DNA from 3 places in the Paenibacillus wuxiensis genome. Region 2 is predicted to be linked to each of the others. Evidence: a T-box and tRNA genes for the amino acid it is inferred to sense, from the RefSeq annotation. Region 2 holds a T-box; the other regions hold tRNA genes.

Region 1 (7,876 bases), on a different contig from region 2:
GAAGTCCGAATCCGTCCATGATGATAAGTGCTACCGGTCTAGGTGCGGACATCTTACTTCGCCCCTTCCACCAAGGAGATGAAGGAAGCTGGTTGCAAGCTTGCGCCACCTACCAATGCGCCGTCAATATCACTTTCTGCCATGTATTCACGTACATTTTCCGGTTTTACGCTTCCGCCGTATTGAATGCGAACAGCAGCAGCAACTTCATCATTGTACAAGCCCTTCACAACGCTGCGGATGTAGCTGATAACTTCATTCGCGTCTTTCGCTGTGGAGGATTTGCCTGTACCGATCGCCCAGATTGGCTCATAAGCGATGACAGCTTCTTTTGCTTGTTCAGCAGACAATCCTTGGAATGCTGCTTCTGTTTGCACTTTGCACACGTCGTTCGTTTTGCCGGATTCACGCTCTTCAAGCGACTCACCCACACATACGATTGGCGTCAAGCCATGACGGAATGCTGCATGCATTTTTTTGTTTACTGTTTCATCAGTTTCCGCGAAGTATGCACGACGCTCGGAATGACCAATAATGACGTAGTGTACGCCAAGGTCTTTCAACATAGCGCCGGAAATTTCGCCTGTGAATGCACCGGAATCTTCAAAGTGAAGGTTTTGCGCACCAATCTTGATGCTTGTGCCTTTCACTGCTTCAACCAATGCTGGCAAGTTTGTAAATGGTGCGCAGAGTACGCTCTCTACGCCTTCCACTTCTGCTTTGCCTTTCACTTCGGATACGAAAGCGACAGCTTCCGATACCGTTTTGAACATTTTCCAGTTCCCTGCGATAATCGGTTGTCTCACACGATTCACTCCTTTACGCATAAGGGAGCGGCCGAAGCCGCCATCCCCTTACTTGCTCTCTTACTTATCGTTCAATGCAACCACGCCTGGCAATGCTTTGCCTTCCATGAATTCAAGGGAAGCGCCGCCGCCTGTGGAGATGTGATCCATTTTATCTTTCAGCTTGAACTTCTCAACCGCTGCTGCAGAGTCGCCACCGCCGATGATTGTGTAACCAGCAGTTTCCGCACATGCTTCTGCTACTGCACGCGTACCATGAGAGAACGGCTCGATTTCGAATACGCCCATAGGCCCGTTCCATACAACAAGCTTGGAATTCTTGATAACATCAGCATAGATTTCACGAGTTTTCGGACCGATGTCAATGCCTTCCCATTCTGCAGGAATGCTGTCGATCGCTACCACTTGTGTGTTTGCATCTGCGCTGAAGTCATCTGTAACTACGATATCTACTGGCAAGTAGAGGTTTTTGCCAAGTTCTTTGGCTTTCTCGATGAAGCCTAAAGCAACATCAAGCTTCTCGTTGTCGACAAGCGACTTCCCGATTTCGTTGCCTTGTGCTTTGAAGAATGTGTATGTCAAGCCGCCACCGATCACGATATTGTCGGCGATTTCCAACATTTTGTTGATAACGTCGATTTTATCTTTAACCTTGGAACCACCTACGATTGCCGTAAATGGACGCTCAGGGTTTGTCAGCGCTTTGCTAAGTACATTCAATTCTTTCTCCATCAACAGACCGGACACGGCTGGCAAGTGATGTGCGATGCCTTCAGTGGATGCATGTGCACGGTGAGCCGCGCCGAACGCGTCGTTCACAAACAAGTCCGCAAGTTCTGCGAAGGCTTTAGCCAATTCTGGATCGTTCTTCTCTTCGCCTTTGTGGAAACGAACGTTTTCAAGCACGACAACGTCGCCGTTTTCCATTTTTGCAATTTCAGCTTTTACGTTTTCACCAATTGACTCGTCAAGCTTCTTAACGGGCTTACCAAGCAGTTCGCCAAGACGTACTGCTGCAGGTGTCAGACGCATGGAATCCACAACTTCGCCCTTCGGACGACCCATGTGGCTTGCCAAAATAACTTTCGCACCTTGTTCCACCAAATAGTTAATTGTCGGTAGCGTTTCGCGTACACGTGTATCATCCGTAATTGCACCATTCTCCAATGGAACGTTGAAATCTACACGTACAAATACGCGCTTACCCTTAACTTCTACATCACGCACACTTTTCTTGTTCATCCCCGTGTTCCTCCTATCGTCGATTACACCGGCACACGCCTCTCTCTGGTGTGTTGTTCGGTATGTTCTGTGTTCTTGTTCTGTATGGGTTCCATCTAAATCTTTCTCTCTATATATCGTATATCGTTCGTTAGTATGTTCTGGTTTCTCTCTGTACTCTCTATCTCTGTATATCTAAAAATCTGTGTCCGCACTGGTTCTCGACATGCTCTAGGCACTATAAGGATCAAAAGAGGAGGCCTGAACGGTCACTCCTCTTTGATTGTAAGTGCTATGCGATTACAGACCTTTTTTTGCGATGAAAGCTGCCAAGTCTACAACGCGGTTGGAGTAGCCCCACTCGTTGTCGTACCAGGATACAACTTTAACCAAGTTTCCGCCGATTACCATCGTTGTCAAAGCATCGATAGTGGAGGAAGCTGGGTCGCCGTTGAAGTCGCTGGATACCAATGGCTCTTCAGTGTAGTTCAAGATGCCTTTCAATGGGCCTTCAGCTGCTTCTTTCAAAGCTGCGTTTACTTCTTCAACAGTAACGTCTTTCTTAAGTTCTACTACCAAGTCTGTAACAGACACGTTAGGAGTAGGAACGCGCATGGACATACCGTTCAATTTGCCTTTCAATTCAGGCAATACAAGGGATACCGCTTTAGCAGCACCAGTTGTAGTAGGGATGATGTTTTGAGCTGCTGCACGAGCACGACGCAAGTCTTTGTGCGGCAAGTCAAGAACGTTTTGGTCGTTAGTGTAGGAGTGAATTGTGTTCATCATACCTTTTTCGATACCAAACTTGTCGTTCAATACTTTAGCGAATGGCGCCAAGCAGTTTGTTGTGCAAGAAGCGTTGGAAATGATTGTATGGCTTGCAGCATCATACTTATCTTCGTTAACGCCCATAACGATTGTGATATCTTCGTTAGTAGCAGGTGCGGAGATGATAACTTTCTTCGCGCCGCCTTTCAAGTGCATTTCAGCTTTGTCTTTCGCTGTGAAGATACCAGTGGACTCAACAACGATTTCAACGCCGTTAGCGCCCCAAGGCAAGTTCTCAGGGTTGCGCTCAGCGAATACTTTCACTTCGCGGCCATTAACAACCAAAGCGCCCTCTTTAGCTTCTACAGTAGCTTCGAATTTGCCGTGAGTTGTGTCATATTTCAACAGGTGAGCCAGAGTGTTTACGTCTGTCAAATCGTTGATTGCAACGATTTCTACTTCTGAATTGTTCAATGCTGCGCGGAATACGTTACGTCCGATACGACCAAAGCCGTTAATACCAACTTTAACCATTGATGATTCCTCCCATTTCCTTCGCAATTTTTTTATATATCTCAAGACGGCCTGTATGGCACATCGAGACCACAATGTTTCAATACTTCAACTGCTGCTGCTTCATCGATAACGAGAATGTCTTCGTGTCCTGCACGAAGCACTGCAGTAATCGATTCACCTTTGCTCTGACCTCCAGCAATGGCAATGACTACCTCCATACGAGAGATGTCCTCTAGGCGAAGGCCCAGTGTTAGCATCGTATGAACGACATGCCCGTCTCGGTCAAAATAATACCCGAAAGCTTCTGCAAGCGCCCCTTCTTCGAGCAGCTGCTGGATCGTCTCTTCATCCGCACGGCGGCGCTTCGCCATAACGAGAGCTTCTCCAATGCCATGCACGACAATGCGTGCTTGGCGAATTACTCGCAAAATGTCTTGGATGTTCGGTTCCTGCTTAAGCGACTGGTAAGCTTCCTCACTCAGCAAATCCGGCACATGCAAGAGCCGATACTGAGCGCCTACGCGCTTCGCCATCGTGGATGCGATTGTGTTCGCTTGGTATTCCAAGCTCTCCCCAAGTCCCCCACGTGCGGGTACGAACCAATTGCCTTTCAACGGTGATGAACTCGTCAATTGATCTGCCATTGCAGCCAATGTGGAGCCGCCTGTCACCGCCACGACATCTTCCTTGTCCATTACGCTGCTGAGCGCTCTACAAGCCGCTTGCCCGAGTTCTTGCTTCACGGCAGGCGATACATCCGAATTGCCGGGTACGACAATGACCTGCTTCAAACCGAATGCTTGGCGGATACTCTCCTCCAGCTGGCGCATCCCGAGCAATTCGCCCATCACGGATTCCAGCTTCCGGACAAGTTGCCGGCCTTCATCAGTGATTCGCATACCCGTGTTATCCGAATCAATCAGGCCTTGCGCCTTCAATAAATCGGTCTCTGCACGGAGCACACGCTCGGTCATCTGCAATGACGTTGCCAGCGTTCTTCTCCCAATGGAGTCGGACAACATGATTTGATGCAGGATGGTGTAACGCTTCTTCAACAGTTCAATGAGTTCAGGTAGAAGTCGCTTCTGTATTTCTAACCACTCACGCATTCTCTCCACTCCTGCTTCCCATAAGCAACCATTGGACTAAAAACGTCCCATCTCTACATTTTTTGTCCCACCACTATTCTACCGAATAACGCAGCAACTTGCAAGTATCCTGAACCCCTGATTTTGCGCCCAAAACCGCGAATTCTCTGCCTATAAACAACTTCTATAATAAGCAAGCAATATCGAAGTTATTCATTATCAGACAACATATCTAGAAGGGCATACGACTGCCTATGATGTAATTAACCCAAAATACGACAAGTTAATACATATTTCGCAAAAATTTTAGACATTCCTCAGTATAGACATTAATGACGGACATCATGCCCTGCTCGTACCTGTGTTTACAACAAAAGTTTTGAGCTTTCCTTCACATCCTGTTCGCTCTCCACATCCCCATGTAGTTTAGACATCGACATTGCTCACTTAGATCGGGCAACATACACCTTATTCGGCACCGTCCACTTATTATAGAAAGAATTATTTTAAAATAAATATTCAGTGGCGCTCACTTGACTTTGTTATACGCTTTCTTATATAATAAATTTTGCTCTTGTATGAATGCGCCCGTGGTCCAATGGATATGACGTAGGCCTCCGGAGCCTGAGATCAAGGTTCGATTCCTTGCGGGCGCGCCATTTACACTCCTGTCCTTATTTGGTACAGGATAAGAAGCTACGTTACGCATATATTTAGGTGAATAAGCACGGAAGTAACATCTTGAATTTTGCAGAAGCGAAACGATAGATGTTTTTTTCTCTACATAGTTTGACCATCTTTGACTTTTTGTTTCAAGTCCTTTATATTGAATGTGTAATGATATTAGTTAGGAGGGGTTATCTTGAGTTATGTACCCGTAGTTGTTGAACAGACGAATCGTGGCGAAAGATCCTATGATATTTACTCTCGATTGTTGAAGGATCGCATCATCTTCCTCGGAACAGAAGTGAACGATCTCGTGGCGAATTCGATTATCGCCCAGCTGTTGTTCTTGGCTGCAGATGACCCGGAGAAGGATATTCATTTGTACATCAATAGCCCAGGCGGTTCAATCTCAGCCGGCATGGCCATATACGATACAATGCAGCACATCAAGCCGGACGTATCTACGATTTGCGTGGGCTTGGCAGCTTCCATGGGAGCGTTCCTGCTTAATGCAGGTGCCAAGGGCAAGCGTTTCGCCCTGCCGAACAGCGAAATTATGATTCATCAGCCGCTTGGCGGAGCACAAGGGCAAGCGTCCGATATCGAGATTCGCGCACGGCGCATCTTGAAGATGCGCGACACGTTGAACAAAATTTTGGCGGATCGCACAGGTCAACCACTTGAGCGCGTGGAGCGCGATACGGATCGCGACTACTTCATGTCTGCCCAAGAAGCGTATGAATACGGTCTGGTTGATAAGGTTCTTGGCAAAGAGTAAACAGTAAACGTGATACAGCCTCTCTCATGCGATCTATTTTGCATGTAGAGAGGCTGTTTTTTATTGCTTATTTCAACTGACATGAATAACGAAAAGCTAGGTTTACTTAGGTAAGAATGATCGGCAAGGACTCGAAACCGAACATAAACTCGCTCTGGATGCGCTTCAACGACTTGGAATGATCACATTGGTAGTTCGGGAAACGATCGAGCATTGCATTCAACGCTATCCTCGCTTCCAGCCGTGCAAGTTGGGCCCCCAGGCAGAAGTGGATACCATGACCAAACGCTAAATGCGGGTTCGGCTGACGACGAATATGGAAGAGATCTGGCTGCTCGAACACAGATTCGTCATGATTCGCTGACCCGATCCACAACATGACGAACTGCCCTTCAGTTAACATCATGCCATCTACTTCCACATCCTTCTTCACACGGCGAAACATTAACTGTACCGGCGAGGTAAACCGCAGCACTTCTTCAATAGCGCCAGGCAGTAAAGAACGATCGGATCTAATATCGTCCCATGCGATGCGCTCACTGTCGAAACACGCTAGAGCAGAAGAGAGCAAATTCGTTGTCGTTTCATTGCCAGCCACAAGCAGCAAAATGCAAAACCCAATGAGCTCAAAGGGGGATAACGGTTCTCCGTCTGACGTTGCATGCACAAGCCTAGTGATCAGATCATCCTGTGGATTACGGCGGCGTTCTTCTGCGATCGCCTCGAAATATACAGCCATCTCCTTCTGGCAATTGCTATTGCGGTCAATGTCACCACTCACTAATGCCTCCGACCATTCTCGAAACTGATCTCGATCATGTACCGGTATGCCGAGTATTTCTGCGATTACAATAATCGGGAGCGGAACTGCGAAGTCTTGAACTGCATCCATTCGTCCTTTGCTTTCCACCTTATCTAGAAGCTCATCCGCCAATGCTTCAATTCGTGGAATCATCTTTTCAATGGATCTAGGTGTGAAGGCTTGTGAGACTAATGTTCGAAGCTGGCTATGCTTCTGCGGATCGGTGCGGAGGATGCTGTATTCAATCGGCCGCTTGTCTTCGCTTCGCAATTCGGAGGAAAAATGATTGTAATCAGCAAATATCCTCTTAATATGATCGTATCGGTACGCATGCCAGAACGTCCCCCCCAGCAGCTGAGGATTCTCTGAACGCAACAGAGAGCTCTCTGACCACAACAAAGGACTCTCTGATCGCATAGTTTTGTAATGAGATAATGGCAGCACTTCATGCTCTTGAATCCATTTCATCATTCAACCTCTCCCCTCCTTAACCATGCAACATAGCTTCAGTCACAACTCTTCCTCGATTTACAGGGATTCGAAATAATATCTTGCATTAAAACTAATATATGTAAATAATAACCTACATAGACCTAGGCCTGTATGCACTGAAACAACTTCGGGTCGACCTGTTAAATACCGAATTCAATTCATTTAGCTACAAAAAAAAGGACCGCATCGCGCAAATGCCGATGCGGTCTATATATGTTCTAGGGGTAAACTGTAAACCATGAGAAAGATGAAACGGATCACCTTGTGCAACGGAAGACTCCGGTTGACCAAGGCCAGTAATCGCTGCCGGCAACCCTCCTTCGCAAGAACTCATCTGTCATTCGGTCCATTGTTAGAATACTAGAGTTACATTAAAGAAAACTGAACCGAACCTTAAAATAAGATAAAAAGCAGTTCCCTCAATGGCTATACACCTACAATGTCCACTCTACAGAAATTGTTGTACACACTACGAAGTCATTCCATTTCCGATTGGAATCGTTTACAATATGAATATTGCCGCTTTTTTTCAATTTCTCGCTTTACAGATGAAGCGAAACGTATACAATAATTACAAATCATCAGCATCTTTTCTCTATTAATTTGTCTTCTTACTAATTGCCAGATTCACTTCATAGCAAGATTACATCAAGAGACTACTAGGAGGCTTGTTAGGATGAGTTGGAACTATTTTCGGTCGAAGCTGCTATTACAGTACATATGGTCGTATATATTG
Region 2 (7,876 bases):
GATCCGGATATACGACCCATCCGTAGCCATAACTGCGTTCCTCATCAATTCGAGCTTGCGGCGTGAAGATCGCATCGATTGACTCCGCATTCGCCACTTGGCCTGAGCGAAGGGCACGATCCCAGCGGAACAGGTCTTCGGTAGTGGAGAAGACAATGCTTCCTGCACTGTTATGGCTTGGTATATCTTCCTTCCAAGCGAGTTCTCCCCCTCTATAGCCGATCCCCATGTTCGGCTCACTGCGAAGTATATCCATACGTCCACCTGTTCTTGTCATACCGAATGGCTCGAAGAATTCCTTCTCGATATACGCTTCATACGGTTGATCCGACAGTCTCTCTACAATCAGTCCAAGCAGCGCATAGCCGAAGTTGCTATAGCGATACGCCCCTTTTGCACCGGATGGCGTGACGGTATCGAGCGCCAGCGTATGCAATGGCCTTAGATCCTCATGTACATTCCAATCAATTAATGCATCTTCGTCCAATCCAGAGGAGTGAGTGAGCAGCTCATGGAGCGTAACATCTGCAAGCCCTGTACACTCAGGTACATACTTCGCAAGCTTATCTTTTACACGAAGCAGCCCTTGCTCCTGCAGCTTCATAATGGCTGTTGCCGTAAATTGCTTGGCAATCGATGCAATTTTGAATACTGTATCCTTATTAATGGGCTGCCTCTCTTCCATGTTCGCTAGGCCGTACCCTTTACTTATGACAATCTCACCCTGTGACGCCAGCAAGATCGATCCGTTATATCCTTGCTTCTCCAACAATTGATCCACCCAAGCTGCTAACTCCATAACGGTCTTATCCCCTTCCCATGTTCTTCACAGCTTGCTGCTCTGAAGATGAACTCTACTAGTGAGTACTACGTCGTTACTGACTTCGATATCTATGGCAGGGTTTCCTTCATTTTCTAATCAACGTCACAAAAACGCCTCCCATGCTGATAGTGGGAGGCGCTTTATAAAATTAATTATGGTATGGAGTTGTTCCTCATTTGTCACGGATCACGATCTGACTATTCCATTTGCACAAATGCCTCAACGATGCCCTGTCAGCTTCAGCATCAAGAAACAAGCTTCAGCCCAATTGCTGCTCCGAGTACCAAGGAGATGAATAAGATTCTCTTCCAATCGCGGGACTCCCCGTAGAAGAGCATCCCGAGGATGGCACCCCCAGATGCGCCAATTCCCGTCCATATCGCATACGCCGTCCCCATCGGGAGCGACTTCATCGCAATAGACAGACAAATGAAGCTAGCGCTGAATGCTGCCGCCATAAAGACGAAGGATTGCCAGTTGCGATCCTTGTTCAGCTTACTAATCATCGCCACACCAAGCATTTCACATAATCCTGCTGCAATGAGACTTATCCAAGCCATTAGGATTCAGCTCCCTTCGCTTCGTTCTCATTCGTCACCAGCTTTAATCCCATCACACCTGCTAGCATCACAAGGATAAGCAGCACTTTGATCATCTTGAATGGTTCTCCAAAGAAAGCCATCTCTGCGAAGACAGTTCCTGCAGTTCCAAGTCCAACGAATACGGCATATACCGTCCCTACAGGGAGCTTCTTGCCTGCCATAATCATCACATAGAAGCTGACAATAATTGAAATGGCCGTACCTCCCCATTCCCATACATTGTTCGCGTGCTTCAATCCGATTACCCAGAAAACCTCGAAGAAGGCGGCGATAAATACGTAGATCCAATGCTTATTCATTTGCTGCTCTCTCCCTTCCTTGCTATCTCTATAACGAGCACGATTCCATGACTGCATCCCACAGATGCGGCTTACTCCACTCTTTATTTCCTATATCTCTTCTCAATCAAGAGATTCATTGTTCATATCAATTTACGAACTAGTCCCGTGTTAGGCTGCGCCAATATATGCGCCATGAAGCATCGAAGCGGCGTCGGAATCTGTCCGGGCCGCCAAGCAGCATTTCAACGAGAATGCCATCAACAAGACACATATAAGAAGCGGTCATCATCTCCATATCCAGTTGATCAATCTCCGCTCGCTCCACTCCTAGCTTGAACACGGCCATAAGCTCCCGTTCTATCTGATCCAGATGGGCGTTGACCAGTTCCATAACTCGCTCCTGCATGATAACAGGCGGAAAAAACATCACCCGCAGCAAGAATTTCAATTGATTGCTCGTTTCATAGCGTGCCTCATACTGTTGGATCAATCCGTACAGCACATCCTTAATCGGATGCTCACGGTGGGTCTGAATGTACCGCTGCAAGTGTCCCATTTCCTCTTGTACAGCACGGCGGATTACGCTAACGAACAGATCATCTTTATTTTTGAAATGAGCGTAAATAGATGGCGTCTTGATGCCTACCTGTTCCGCGATATTCGCAAGGGAAGCCCCTTCATATCCGTGTTCTGCAAAATGATTCAAAGCGACCTCAATAATTCGGTTAGCTGTCATTCTACTCATCTCCTTCAGGCTAACTAATATTCGTTAGGTAATGCACGCAGCGTTCCCGCATGCCATTACGACGACACATTTTTATCCTAACTAATATTCGTTAGGTACATCTTTTCACATCTCATCTCTTTTGTCAATCACGAGTTCGATAGTTAAATACCCTTTTATATATTTTAAATACGATACATCTTCTCTAACCAGAGCTTCACAAGGCTTATCGAGAAAAGGATAAAGCAACTCTGCCTACAAATGACGAACAGAAAGTTCAAATGTTTATTCTAATGACATCCAAAAATGCGAAGCAAAACCTGATCCCATTTTCCGATAAAAAGGGACTGAACGCTAAATAGGATACAAAAGCAGCCATTGAACAGATGAACCTCCCGCTTATCACTCCGGAATTTGGAAAAATGGCGATAATGACAGTAGCATCAAGCCTAATCTGCAAGTGACCTGTAAATGATCTATAAATGATCTGTGCGTGACCTGTACATGACCCCTGTATGTGACCTGTGCGTGAGCCGGGAGACGATATCTCCGCGGCTCTTCTGTCGTCTACAGATAGACAGGTTCAGATTGCGAGTACAAACCAACCCACCACCCCTACGAAATTCATGCCTAACATACGCATAATCAATGAAGTGATACAGATGATGCGATTCTCTTTTTCACAACTCACATCGATATAACGCCCTACATATGTTCCGGCGCTTCAATGCCAAGCAGGTTCAGCCCTGCTTCAAGCACATGTGCCACCGCTGCGACGATACGCAATTTGTGGCGGCGCTCGATCTCATTCTCCACGAGAATCTGCTCCTGATGGTAATAACGGTTGAACTGCTTGGCTGCATCAAGCAAATACCGGGCGAAGATGGATGGCTCATTGCTAGCCACCGCCATCTGAAGAGCACGCTCATACTTGCTGAGAGACTTCAAGCAGATCCATGCTTCTTGACTTACTCCTCCTGTCGCAATTGATTTCTTGCCCAGCAGCTCACCTTCGCACTCCGCTGCATCCTTGCCAAGCACCGCGGTATCCGCTGGACAATCAGAGTATGGCGTCCATCCCCCTTTGACGAGCAAGCTCTTCGCTCTGACGAGTGTGAACTGTACATAAGGGCCGGTTTCGCCTTCATAGCGCAGCGCATCCTCCAGGTTGAAGTCAACAGACAGCATACGGCTGCTCTTCAGGTCACCGAAGATGATCGCACCAATCCCAACCTTCGATGCCACCTTGCCTTTCTCTTGCAGAGATGGGTTTTTGTCTTCGATAATTTGGAGTACGCGATTCTCTGCCTCATTCAATACCTCATCAAGGAAGATAACCTTGCCCTTGCGCGTAGACATCTTCTTCCCTTCAAATGTCATCAAGCCGAACGGAACATGAGTACATTCCTGTGCCCACTCATATCCCATCTTGCCAAGCACGGCGAATACCTGCTGAAAGTGCAGCTGCTGCTCCGCGCCAACTACATAAATCAACTTGTCAGCCTTCATGACTTCCTTACGATAGATCGCCGTTGCCAAATCACGTGTCGGGTAAATCGTTGTGCCGTTTGATTTCAAAATCAAGCATGGCGGCATTCCCTCATCATCCAAACGAACGACCATCGCCCCATCACTTTCTTCGAGCAATTGAAGCTGCTGCAAATGAGCGACGACCGCATCCATCTTGTCATTGTAGAAGCTCTCGCCAAGAAAGTGATCGAAGTAAACGCCGAGTCGTTCGTACATGCGATTGAATTCGACCATACTTGCGTTAACGAAATACGTCCACAGCTGCACAGTCTCTGCATCGCTCGCCTCAAGTTTGCGAAACCATTCGCGCGCCTCGTCTTCCAGCTCCGGCTGCTGAGCCGCCTCCTCGTGGAATCTTACATACAGCTTCAAGCTCTCACGGATTGGATCTTGGCGCAGCGTATCATCATCCCCCCACAGCTTATAGGCCGTAATCAGCTTGCCGAATTGGGTACCCCAGTCCCCAAGGTGATTCACCTTCAAAACCTCGTATCCTGCAGCTTCGTACAGGTGAGCGAGCGCATTTCCAATCATCGTAGAACGCAGATGACCGACACTGAACGGCTTCGCAATATTCGGGGACGACATATCAATAACGACACGCTGCCCCTCTCCGATCGACAGCTTGCCGAATAACGGCTCCTGCATGCGAGCAAGACAAGCCTCGCCATAGTAATCTTGATCAAAACATACATTCACATATCCGCCAGAGGCTTCCGCTCGTATCCGAATGTTATCGCTCTCTTGATTGATGCGTTCAGCAAGCTCCACCGCAATCTGCTGTGGAGAACGTCTCCACTGCTTCGCCAATGGAAAGCAAGGGAACGCCAAGTCGCCGAGCTCGCTCTGCGGAGGTACTTCCAAGGCACGTTCGATGTCTGCCCCGTTCATGTTCATAATAGGTTCTAGTACTTGCGCGGCAATTTCTTTTAGCATAAGTTCGTTCTCCTCCTGTTGTTGGTTACGGTTCGCAACACGTCAAAAAGCCCCCGTCTACAAAGAGACGGAGGCTTGAATCCCCGTGGTACCACTCTACTTGACCCTACCCGGAAGCTTGCTGCTCCGAAAAGAGTCCACTCGATAAATAACGGCTGTCGCCGGGCTCTCCTACGGCCTCATATGAGGCAGTTCACAGAACCAACTCCCGGGTCCGCTTCCTCTCCATTCCGTATCGGCTTCCACCATCCCGATTCGCTGCAGCACGGATTGTGCAGAGTACTCTCCCGTTCATCGTTGTTGCGTCGATTTTCATTTTACACATTATATCCAGAACAATTAGGAAAAATCAACCTATCACATGCATATTTTCAGAAAAAATATTCCTTACTATGCCACCATCCGAGTATTTACGTCATAACCAGTTGAGATTCACATCAAATCCGAGACTCATTCTACTACTATCCGTCCAGCTTCGATTACCGCATTGTATACTTGCGATCCTCAGTTCCATTCAATTCGACCGAAATGTCTAGATAAGATTGCTCAATAAATTGGCACACATCCGGATAGATTAGAGGCTTGCCTGTTATATAGCGGCGATCTGGCGTTCCATGATCACGTATTAACAATTCACTAATCACTCTCGCACTGCCAACACCGGTCTCCACATATTGCTTCACGGCCGCTTGTTCAGCAGCAGTAAGCCCATTCCCAGCATTACTAACTTCTTGAACCACAGCAGCAGGCTCGGGCTCCGTCCATGACCATAGGTCGAACTCCTCTAGAATCGGTGCCGATGCAGGTTCAGGAGCTGCGCTAGGCTCGCTTGTCTTAGGCGAAGGTGAAGCATTCCTCACCACCGGCTTGCGTCGCAGCATATTGATCTGCTTGTCCAACAAGGGCAGTCCAACCGACAATTGCCGTTGTAGATGTTCAGGCAAATCTGCCACAGAATAGGCATCTGGAGCAGGTTTCCAATCGTTGGCTATCTTCAACAAGATCTCATCAAGCTCATAATCAATGGCCTCGAAGCCCTTCTTAATTGTCGCCACGATTGCAGCATCAATCCCTAAGTGCTCCTTCAAGTGCTCTATGCCGAATTTTTTGATCTCGCCTGTTTTCCGGTTTTTCACCTCATGCTGATATCGAAGAGAACGGCCGCATTCGCATCGCAGCTCTGGACTTATCGTCCCCGCATCTTTATACCCCGTATAAATCCAATCATCTAACAGCGCCTCGATGTCCTCTGGTGCCGCATGTTCTGGAACATGATGCCCCTTCTCCTTCGCCATCGCATTGGCGAACGCCGTGCGGCGAGAGCGAACGAGATAGTGATTCAGGAACTCACGTTGGTTGTCATTGAGCTGCGATAACATCTCATCCCGTTCCTGGATAGTTAATATCATATCTTCTCCTCCTCGCGCTTTGCTCCATTACTGTCTATTGTACAGGAAGTAGAGCATGGAAGTGAAGGCATGCCTCACATGAAGAAGCCGCCCTAGCGCAGGCAGTCAATCACTCCCTCGCTGGGCGGCAACCTATGGTAGGCACATCGATAAGAACGGTGATCCCTAAGAAGCGAAGCTAAATGAAGAATATTTATTCTTCATCAATGGCATTTTACGATCGGATCTGGACTTGCCATTATGAAGCATCAATTCGTTCCTGCGGTGCTTGAAAGCATTTCTTGCATACCTTAATCTGTACGCCATTCCCTCTTGTCCGATTATACAGCAGCTTAATGCGAGTGCTGGCGCAGACCGGACATGTACCTCGGCCACGTGAAGGCAGATTCCATAATGATTTACCGCGTTTGTTCTTCGCCATTCTATCCCCTCATTTCCTGTCAATTCATTCGTTCTCCTACCCTTATGTATGAAGGAGGGGAAATATGACTGTATGATTCAGCTCCATCATTTCCATTAAACCCCACTAACTCACAATACTTGATAAACACATTCCTTCACCGCTTTCGCTTCAACTCATGGTATGATGGAGATAAGTACTTCGGTATGAACATGAAAGAAGAAAAGGAGAATGATTATGGCAATTCGCATTCTTACCGACAGCGCTGTTGACCTCCCTCAATCTGTCATTGACGAGTTGGGGATTACGGTCATGCCGCTAATCGTTACTATAGACAATGAACAATATGAGGACGGAGTAACTATTACGCCGAAAGCCATGCTCGATGGCATGCGCGAAGGCAATGTATATAAGACTTCTCAACTCTCGATGGAGGTACTGCAGACAACCTTCCAATCGATTGCCGAAGCGAACGAGGAAGCTATCTATATTGCGTTCTCGTCGGAACTGTCAGGAACGTATGCCTCTTCCCGCATTATGCATGATATGGTACAAGATGACTTCCCGTCCTTCACTTGCAGTATTATCGATTCCAAATGCGCTTCACTCGGGTTTGGCCTTGTTGTTAGACAGGCTGCGCTCTGGGCGCGTGAGGGATTGCCTAGGGAAGAGATTATCACACGCACACAATCGCTTGCCCGGCAAATGGAGCATGTGTTCACGGTCGATGACCTGCAATATTTGTATCGCGGCGGACGTGTCAGCAAGTCATCAGCCATCATTGGCGGACTGCTCAATATTAAGCCCGTGCTTCATGTTGAGGATGGAAAACTCATTCCCGTCGATAAAGTAAGAGGCAGAAAGAAATCCATTCAGCGTCTTGTCGAACTGATGGAGGAGCGAGCGAATCTCGAAGATAAGCAGCAGGTCATCGGTATCGCCCATGGTGATGACGCAGAAGCGATGGAGCAGTTGAAGTCGATGATTACTGAACGCTTCGGGATGACGAACTTCCTGATTAGTTCCATTGGCTGCGCAGTTGGCGCTCATTCAGGCCCAGGAACATTAGCGCTCTTCTTCCCGAATAAATCCTATTCCGCATAAAGGTTTCAACATGGCTGCCTTGGAATTGAAGAGACAGGAGACGAATCCACTCGCTCCTTGAACAGTA
Region 3 (7,876 bases), on a different contig from region 2:
GCTTCACATTGTCCATCTCAAGCAATTTCTGGTACTGCTTCGTCAGCGCATTCTTCGGCTCACTCAAGATACGAACCAATGTATGCTCATCAAGCGGCTCCAACGTCGAGATGACTGGAAGACGCCCAACAAATTCAGGAATAAGTCCGAATTTCAGCAAATCCTCCGGAAGTGTCATCGTCAAGTATTCGCCAGGCTTCAAATCCTTCTGACCACCATCAGCATTGAAGCCAATAATTTTCTTCCCTACACGACGCTTGATAATTTGCTCGAGTCCGTCAAACGCACCGCCGCAAATGAACAAGATGTTCGTCGTATCAATTTGAATAAATTCTTGGTGAGGATGCTTACGGCCACCTTGCGGTGGAACAGAAGCAACGGTTCCTTCCAAAATTTTCAGCAATGCCTGCTGTACCCCTTCGCCAGATACATCGCGTGTAATCGAAGGATTCTCGGATTTGCGAGCTACTTTATCGATTTCATCGATGTAAATAATACCGCGTTCCGCCTTCTCTACGTCATAGTCTGCCGCTTGGATCAGCTTCAGCAGAATATTTTCAACATCTTCGCCCACATAACCTGCTTCTGTAAGCGATGTGGCATCCGCAATTGCGAATGGCACGTTCAAGATTTTAGCCATGGTCTGCGCCAAGAGTGTCTTACCGGAACCAGTAGGCCCCACAAGCAAGATGTTACTCTTCTGCAGCTCAACATCCTCAATCTTGTTCTGGGTGTTAATCCGTTTGTAGTGGTTATATACCGCTACGGACAACGACTTTTTCGCTATTTCTTGACCAATGACATATTGATCCAGAATCGCACGAATTTCCTTCGGCTTCGGTATATCCTTCAGATCAACTTCCTCTTCGTGACCGAGCTCTTCCTCTACAATCTCATTGCACAGCTCGATGCACTCGTCACATATATATACGCCAGGACCGGCAACCAACTTGCGTACTTGCTCCTGCGACTTGCCGCAGAACGAGCACTTCAATTGCCCCTTCTCATCATTAAATTTAAACAATCGGTGTCCCCCCTTACTTGAGCCCCGGGCTTGCCGGATGTAAAACTTGGTCAACAAGACCGTATTCTTTCGCTTCATCAGCGCTCATGAAGTTGTCACGATCCGTATCGCGTTCAATCTTCTCAATCGGCTGACCTGTGCGATCCACATATATTTGGTTCAGCTTATGTCTTGTCTTCAAGATCCAGTCCGCATGAATCTTAATGTCGGACGCTTGACCGCGCACGCCACCCAGCGGCTGGTGAATCATGATCTCACTGTTCGGCAGAGCAATACGCTTGCCTGGCGCCCCAGCCGTCAGCAAGAGCGAACCCATACTTGCAGCCAAGCCTACGCAGATTGTAGATACGTCAGGTTTGATATGCTGCATCGTATCGTAAATTGCCATGCCGGCCGTAACTGAACCGCCCGGTGAGTTGATATACAAGAAAATGTCCTTCTCTGGATCATCTGCTTGAAGGAACAACAACTGCGCAATGACGCTGTTCGCTACGTCATCATCGATGGCGCTGCCCAGAAAGATAATGCGATCTTTCAGCAGACGCGAGTAAATATCATAAGAGCGTTCGCCGCGATTTGTCTGTTCGATGACCATCGGGATTAAATTCATGGTACCGACCTCTTTTCTTTACATAGCTTTACATTTCTATTCTAACATTTTCTGAACGTGGTGTCATTTTTACACCGATTACCATTATTCTATGTGCGGCAAATGCCCGTAATCCCTGCAAATAAGCTCTATATTCGTGACTTCTCGCGGGTCGGAATCGCCTAATATGTTACATACTGATTATGTACACCCAATTGCTGGGTGGTGAAACGTTATGTAGTAAATCAAGAACTTACAATCCAGCAAACTTTCACCAGACAGGTGGTAAAAAATAAGGCACGCCCTTAAAAAGTAACGTGCCTTATCCTGTTACGCCGCTCTCACATGCATGATGCAGTTGCAGCCGATATGCAATTAATTCTTGCTGTTGTCCACAATGAACTTAACTGTTTTGCGAAGAGCTGCCTCTTCACGCAAGTTTTCAATCGTGCCGTTCTTCTCCAAGATGGAGCGGATTTCGTCCGCAGAACGTTGGTAAGAAGCTGCCATTTTATCAAGCTCTTCTTGCAGCTCTTCTTCGGAAATTGTGATGTTCTCTTCTTTCGCGATTTGCTCAAGAACGAGGTTGTTTTTCACACGCTTGTCAGCCTCTTGTTGCATTTGCTCGCGCAAGTCTGCAATCGTTTGGCCAGACAATGTCAAGAACATATCCATGTTCATGCCTTGCATGCGAAGACGGTTGTCCAAGTCTTTAACCATGTGCTGAATTTCAGTCTCGATCATCGCACGTGGAATTTCTACTTCTGCATTTGCAGATGCTTTTTCAACGAGCTCAGCTTCACGAGCTGCTTCCAGTTCGCGTCCTTTGCGCTCTTTCAACTGTTTTGTAAGATCAGCTTTGTACTCATCCAAAGTTTCGAACTCGCTAACATCTTTAGCGAACTCATCATCAAGCTGTGGAAGCTGCTTGCGCTTGATTTCATGAACTTTCACTTTGAATGTTGCAGGCTTGCCAGCCAAGTTCTCTGCATGGTAGTGCTCAGGGAATGTAACTTCAACATCTTTGAAGTCGCCTGTTCCAAGGCCAACCAATTGATCTTCGAATCCAGGAATGAACGTGTTAGAGCCAAGCTCCAATGTGTAGCGCTCGCCTTTGCCGCCTTCAAATGCTTCGCCATCAACGAATCCTTCGAAGTCCATAACAACGCTGTCGCCTTTTTGTGCTGTTTCTTCGTCAACGATAACGAGTTCAGCATGACGCTCTTGCAGACGCTTCAATTCAGCGTCAAGCTCTTCTTCAGTAACTTCAGCTTCCTTAGCTTCCACTTCAAGACCTTTGTAGTCGCCAAGCTTCACTTCAGGTTTAACTGTTACTTTTGCTTTGAACTTGAACGTTTTGCCTTTTGCAAATTGTTCAACTTCGATTTCCGGCTGATCAACCGGTTGGATGTTTGTTTCTTTTACAGCTTGTGTGTAAACTTCGCCCAAGATGATGTCAATCGCATCTTGATACAAGCTTTCAACACCATATTTTGCTTCGAAAATTGGGCGAGGTACGCGACCTTTGCGGAAGCCAGGAACGTTAACACGCTTGGACACTTTTTTGAATGCCAAGTCCAATCCTTCTGCTACGCGATCTTCATTAACCTCTACTTCCAATACCCCAATGTTCTTCTCTATTTTTTCCCAAGTTGCTTTCATTTTATGCCTTCCCCTCCAAAAAAAGATCATGGCTAGAGTGTACCTAACATAACACGTCCAGAATAACCATTTTAGTATAGCCGACTACGATAACTTTTTCAAGGAGGGCGTCATTCCCACATTCGGCCTTCTACGAAAGCGCTATCGACCGTTCATTGCTTAGCCTCAGATCCTATGACTGTACGCGCAATGATCGATTTAAGGATCGGAGCGCTAGCTCATATTGCACACGCAGTTCATTCGTGATACCGTACAGCTGCTTCACTTCCACTTCTTCGTCGACACGCAGCATTCGAGCCACGATGAAATGCAGCGCCGCCGCCCAAGCGTTCGAATCCTCTTGCCCATGCCCGCACAACTGTTCATAGGATGGAGAACCGTATATATGCTTCAAATACTGCTGCCATATCTCCTGAGCAAAATAAGCGAGAGAAGGCTCTCTTACAGAAGCAGCCTCGTTCACACGCACCGCTGGTGCCTTGGCGGCCTCTGGGAACCCCGAATTATCAAGCGGAGTATCCTCTATTTGTACGACCAGCGACTCCTGCCCGCGAGGGAAGCGGATTTCTCCATGCATTCCCCGTCTCTTCATAACTTGAAGAATTCCGAATTGAAGCAAGGAGTTAAGGTTCTCCTCTTTGAGCAGTTTAGCCAAAGCTTCATCAACACCCGGATCTTCTGCTGCTGCAAGCTGCTCAAGAATAAGGAGCTTGCGGTCATCCATCTCTCCCTCTACAAGGGTAGCAAACAATCGCTCTGTATATTGTCCGTCCGCATTCAGCTTCTGCTGGAATTGGCGTCGCAGGATATCTTGTTCGGTCTCTTCAGTCTCCTCTTCCGGTGTGGACTCCGGCCAACTGGCTATTCCCTCAGCCATATTCAAATCACGAGCAGCACGTTCTGCCTCCGGGAACGCCGACACGAGCCATTGCAGCAGCGCGTCCCACTCTTCCCGAATCCGTTCGTCCTCACCATCACATGTCAGCAGGAATTGAAGAAGGGCAATTGCTTCGCCGTAACGCTCAGATTCCAGCATCCGTGTCAGCTCAATTTGGTAGTAATCATGAGTTTTCGGAAACAGGATGACATTATTCTTTGCCGGCTCTTTGTAATCTTCTGTCATACGAACACCTGCTTTCTGTACTGCGCCTATGTATTACGATAATCTCTCCTATGTATGCAGCTCGTTCTCCCTCAATTAGGTGAGCTTCTTATATGATGCATTATATCATATTCACTCTTTATCCTGCGCGGTCACCATATGTGCTTTCCTGATACTCGAACTGTAAAAGATATGTAAATTAATATTTTTTCATTTTCCTATTGCTAAGAGTCAATTTCTTTGATACAATCATTTATGTTCTAAATTTAACTTATTCATGTCCCAGTAGCTCAGCTGGATAGAGCAACGGCCTTCTAAGCCGTCGGTCGGGGGTTCGAATCCCTCCTGGGACGCCATTCATTTGCTTACTAATATACATGAACATGCCTCACAGAACCTTTTATTGGTTGGTGAGGCTTTTTTTCCCACTCACATCGATCCCAGAATACCTCTGCATGAGAGGCTCTGCTTATCGCAGAGCCTTGTATAATTGCCGCCCTCTTTTGATACAGAACTTACTTATTTACTTATTTACTTATTGTGAAACTCCCAATGGTTCTTCTCGCCTGGATGCTTGAAGTTTTTCGATAGTACGGCATCCGCATGTTTCTTCTGATGGGCATATTTATTGCCCTTGTTTTGCTTGAATTGCTCTGACATCGTTTCTCACCTCCCTTCATCGTTCCTTGATCATTTCTTTCCACGAAGCCGATGATAAGAAAGCGAACCATTTCCGCTGCATGATAACGGATAGCATTACGTGTCTAATTGAAACAACTCATCCACCGCTGCTCGAACTTCTGTGGAACCTAAGACAGCATCAACAATCGAATCGCGATCACTGCAGCTGATTTCGTTATTGCTTATAATGAATTCCTCCGCAGCAATTTCCTCGAAGGCGTTATGCAAATTGTTGTCATACCAATCTGCTTCATAATGCGCATCATTGTGCAGCAGGCGAACAATTTCATAGCCGCCATTACGTACAGGGGCGACATATGCCAGCAGCGGTGTCTGCTTCTCATCATCCGGGATGAGGCCAATCTCGGCGCACAACCGCCCTTCGATTTCTACAGGACGACGAAATTTTGCAGCTTTAAATTCCATTATGGTCATCTCTCCTCACTTCAACATTTGCTCCACAAATCGCTTTGTTTCAGAAGTCCCGATTGCGTATATGTAGGCATATACTCTGTTCAAGTGGAGCTGATAAGGGACGTTAATCCTATCATTCGTTTGGTTCGTCACTAACATGATGTTATCCCACATTCCATCTGTCTCAGCGTCATCCACTTCATTCAGCAGCCTTTGCAGCTTGTCCCTCTCTGCCTCATTCGCGTAGACAACGAATTCATAATTCCCTGCATCTTGTTCTGCCACAACAGAACGCTGCTGCACGGATACATAATAAGGTTGTCGCTCCATTCAGCCCCTCCTTTTCTCCTTGGAGCCAATGCTTCTTTTAGTCCTGCTTTTCATGCAGCTTTAGTTCTGCTTATATGTGAAGCTTTTTTTATCATCTCCCGATGGACATACATCTTATGCCGATTTGCGCATACCCATGGTATTATCTCAATCTTCCAGCATGCCGGTGCTCGTTCTTCCGGATGGACAGATTGGTGCGGAAAGGATGAACGTAACATGTGTGGAATTACAGGATGGATTGACTGGAACCGTGATTTGACCCAATGTTCTGGCGTTGTCGAACAAATGACCGCAACATTATCCTCTCGTGGGCCGGATGCGAAGGGAACATGGTTAACCAGTTCATGTGCGCTGGGGCACCGGCGCTTATCTGTCATTGATCCCGCGAATGGCGCCCAGCCGATGATTCGGCACACGGAGCAAGGGGTGTTTGCCATTGTATATAATGGCGAACTGTACAATATGATGGAATTAAGAACGGAATTAATCAGCCGCGGGCATTCATTTGTCACGCAGTGTGATACGGAAGTGCTGCTTGTTGCCTATTTGGAGTGGAAAGAGGCTTGTGTTGAACGATTTAACGGTATCTTTTCCTTTGCAATATGGGATGAAACGGAAAGACATCTGTTCATAGCTCGTGATCGGCTCGGGGTGAAGCCATTGTTCTATTCACAGGGCGAGGGCTGGTTCGCATTCGGTTCTGAGCCTAAATCATTGCTTGCTCACCCGGACATCGAACCGGTTATCGGGCTGGAGGGAGCCGCTGAATTATGGATGATTGGTCCCGCTCGAACCCCGGGACACGGTATATACCAAGCGCTATCAGAACTGCGGCCAGGCCACACCTTGAAGTACAGTCCGGATGGTCTTAGAATTCATTGCTACTGGAAGCTGGAGAGCATCCCGCATGAAGAGGACGCCGAGCAGACAGCTAGACATGTGCGTGAGCTGCTGGAGGATACCGTTAAGCGGCAGCTCATCTCTGATGTACCCGTCTGCACCTTGTTATCTGGCGGGCTGGACTCCAGTGCGCTGACGGCCCTTACCGTTCAACATTACGAGCGGCATAATCTTGGCCAAGTGCATACGTACTCGGTCGATTATGTTGATAACGATCTGTACTTCCAATCCCATGCATTTCAGCCCAATGCCGATGAGCCCTGGATTTACCGTATGGTGGAGGAACTTGGCACAACCCATCATTGGATCAAATTCGATACCCCTGAGCTTGTCGCCTCCCTAGAACAGGCTGTGAAGGTTCGTGATTTGCCAGGCATGACCGATATTGATGGTTCTCTCCTCTTATTCTGTAAGGAAATCAAGCAAGGCGCCACTGTCGCTCTCTCCGGCGAGGCGGCCGATGAAGTATTCGGCGGATATCCTTGGTTCCATCGAGAAGATGCCCTGAATGCCGGTACCTTCCCGTGGGCACTAGCTACCCCACTGCGTTCCAGCCTCCTGAAGCCTGAAGTCGCTTCCTTGCTTCGCGCAGAGCAGTACGTAGCCGATCGGTATGCAGATGCCGTTCGCGAAGTCCCTGTGCTGCCTGGCGAAGATGCACAAGCCGCCAAGATGCGGGTCATGTCCTATCTCAATATTACCCGCTTCATGCCTACCTTGCTGGATCGCAAGGACAGAATGAGCATGGGGGTAGGATTAGAAGTTCGTGTACCTTATACAGACCACCGCCTCGTCCAGTATGTATTCAACATTCCATGGAGCATTAAGACATATGGTGGGCGAGAGAAGGGTCTGCTTCGCAAAGCACTTGAAGGCGTATTGCCGGAAGATGTGCTGTACCGCAAGAAGAGCCCTTATCCGAAAACCCACAATCCGAACTACTTGAATACCGTTCGTCGTCTTGCATTGGAGCGGCTGGATGACACATCATCCCCACTCCATCAATTTGTGAATGTGGAGCGAATCCGCAGTATCGCAGCCTCCGAGGAAGCGAGCTCGAACTTTCCTTGGTTCGGTCAACTGATGTCCGGCCCTCAATTATTTGCTTATTTGCTTCAAATGGACACTTGGCTGCGAGAATACCGCATTCGTGTAGCATGGTAACCTGAAACCT

What was found. A T-box is a leader RNA that pairs with one kind of tRNA and senses whether it is charged. The one in region 2 lies ahead of argS (arginine--tRNA ligase), so its partner is inferred to be a tRNA-Arg.
Region 1: it has a tRNA-Arg gene. The T-box ahead of argS (arginine--tRNA ligase) is inferred to sense a tRNA for this amino acid. The anticodon was not compared.
Region 3: it has a tRNA-Arg gene. The T-box ahead of argS (arginine--tRNA ligase) is inferred to sense a tRNA for this amino acid. The anticodon was not compared.

Annotation. Positions count from the first base shown of each region.
Region 1 is NZ_JBEFZI010000005.1:43,557-51,432, reverse strand. Features, by position in the region: gene gpmI (2,3-bisphosphoglycerate-independent phosphoglycerate mutase) at 1-52, opposite strand, end outside; gene tpiA (triose-phosphate isomerase) at 54-806, opposite strand; gene ABN764_RS11940 (phosphoglycerate kinase) at 867-2,048, opposite strand; gene gap (type I glyceraldehyde-3-phosphate dehydrogenase) at 2,328-3,332, opposite strand; gene ABN764_RS11930 (sugar-binding transcriptional regulator) at 3,374-4,423, opposite strand; tRNA gene ABN764_RS11925 (tRNA-Arg) at 4,987-5,061, shown strand; gene clpP (ATP-dependent Clp endopeptidase proteolytic subunit ClpP) at 5,265-5,846, shown strand; gene ABN764_RS11915 (cytochrome P450) at 5,953-7,119, opposite strand; gene ABN764_RS11910 (helix-turn-helix domain-containing protein) at 7,817-7,876, shown strand, end outside.
Region 2 is NZ_JBEFZI010000015.1:29,778-37,653, reverse strand. Features, by position in the region: gene ABN764_RS26405 (serine hydrolase domain-containing protein) at 1-799, opposite strand, end outside; gene ABN764_RS26400 (DMT family transporter) at 1,069-1,383, opposite strand; gene ABN764_RS26395 (DMT family transporter) at 1,383-1,724, opposite strand; gene ABN764_RS26390 (TetR/AcrR family transcriptional regulator) at 1,864-2,442, opposite strand; partial or broken gene ABN764_RS26385 (hypothetical protein) at 2,652-2,792, shown strand; gene argS (arginine--tRNA ligase) at 3,136-4,896, opposite strand; T-box leader at 4,957-5,200, opposite strand; gene ABN764_RS26375 (DUF3895 domain-containing protein) at 5,376-6,305, opposite strand; gene ABN764_RS26370 (hypothetical protein) at 6,544-6,726, opposite strand; gene ABN764_RS26365 (fatty acid kinase binding subunit FakB) at 6,943-7,809, shown strand.
Region 3 is NZ_JBEFZI010000010.1:247,863-255,738, reverse strand. Features, by position in the region: gene clpX (ATP-dependent protease ATP-binding subunit ClpX) at 1-1,024, opposite strand, end outside; gene clpP (ATP-dependent Clp endopeptidase proteolytic subunit ClpP) at 1,038-1,634, opposite strand; gene tig (trigger factor) at 1,989-3,275, opposite strand; gene ABN764_RS23455 (hypothetical protein) at 3,448-4,398, opposite strand; tRNA gene ABN764_RS23450 (tRNA-Arg) at 4,657-4,733, shown strand; gene ABN764_RS23445 (hypothetical protein) at 4,909-5,037, opposite strand; gene ABN764_RS23440 (carboxypeptidase) at 5,134-5,484, opposite strand; gene ABN764_RS23435 (hypothetical protein) at 5,500-5,802, opposite strand; gene asnB (asparagine synthase (glutamine-hydrolyzing)) at 6,019-7,866, shown strand.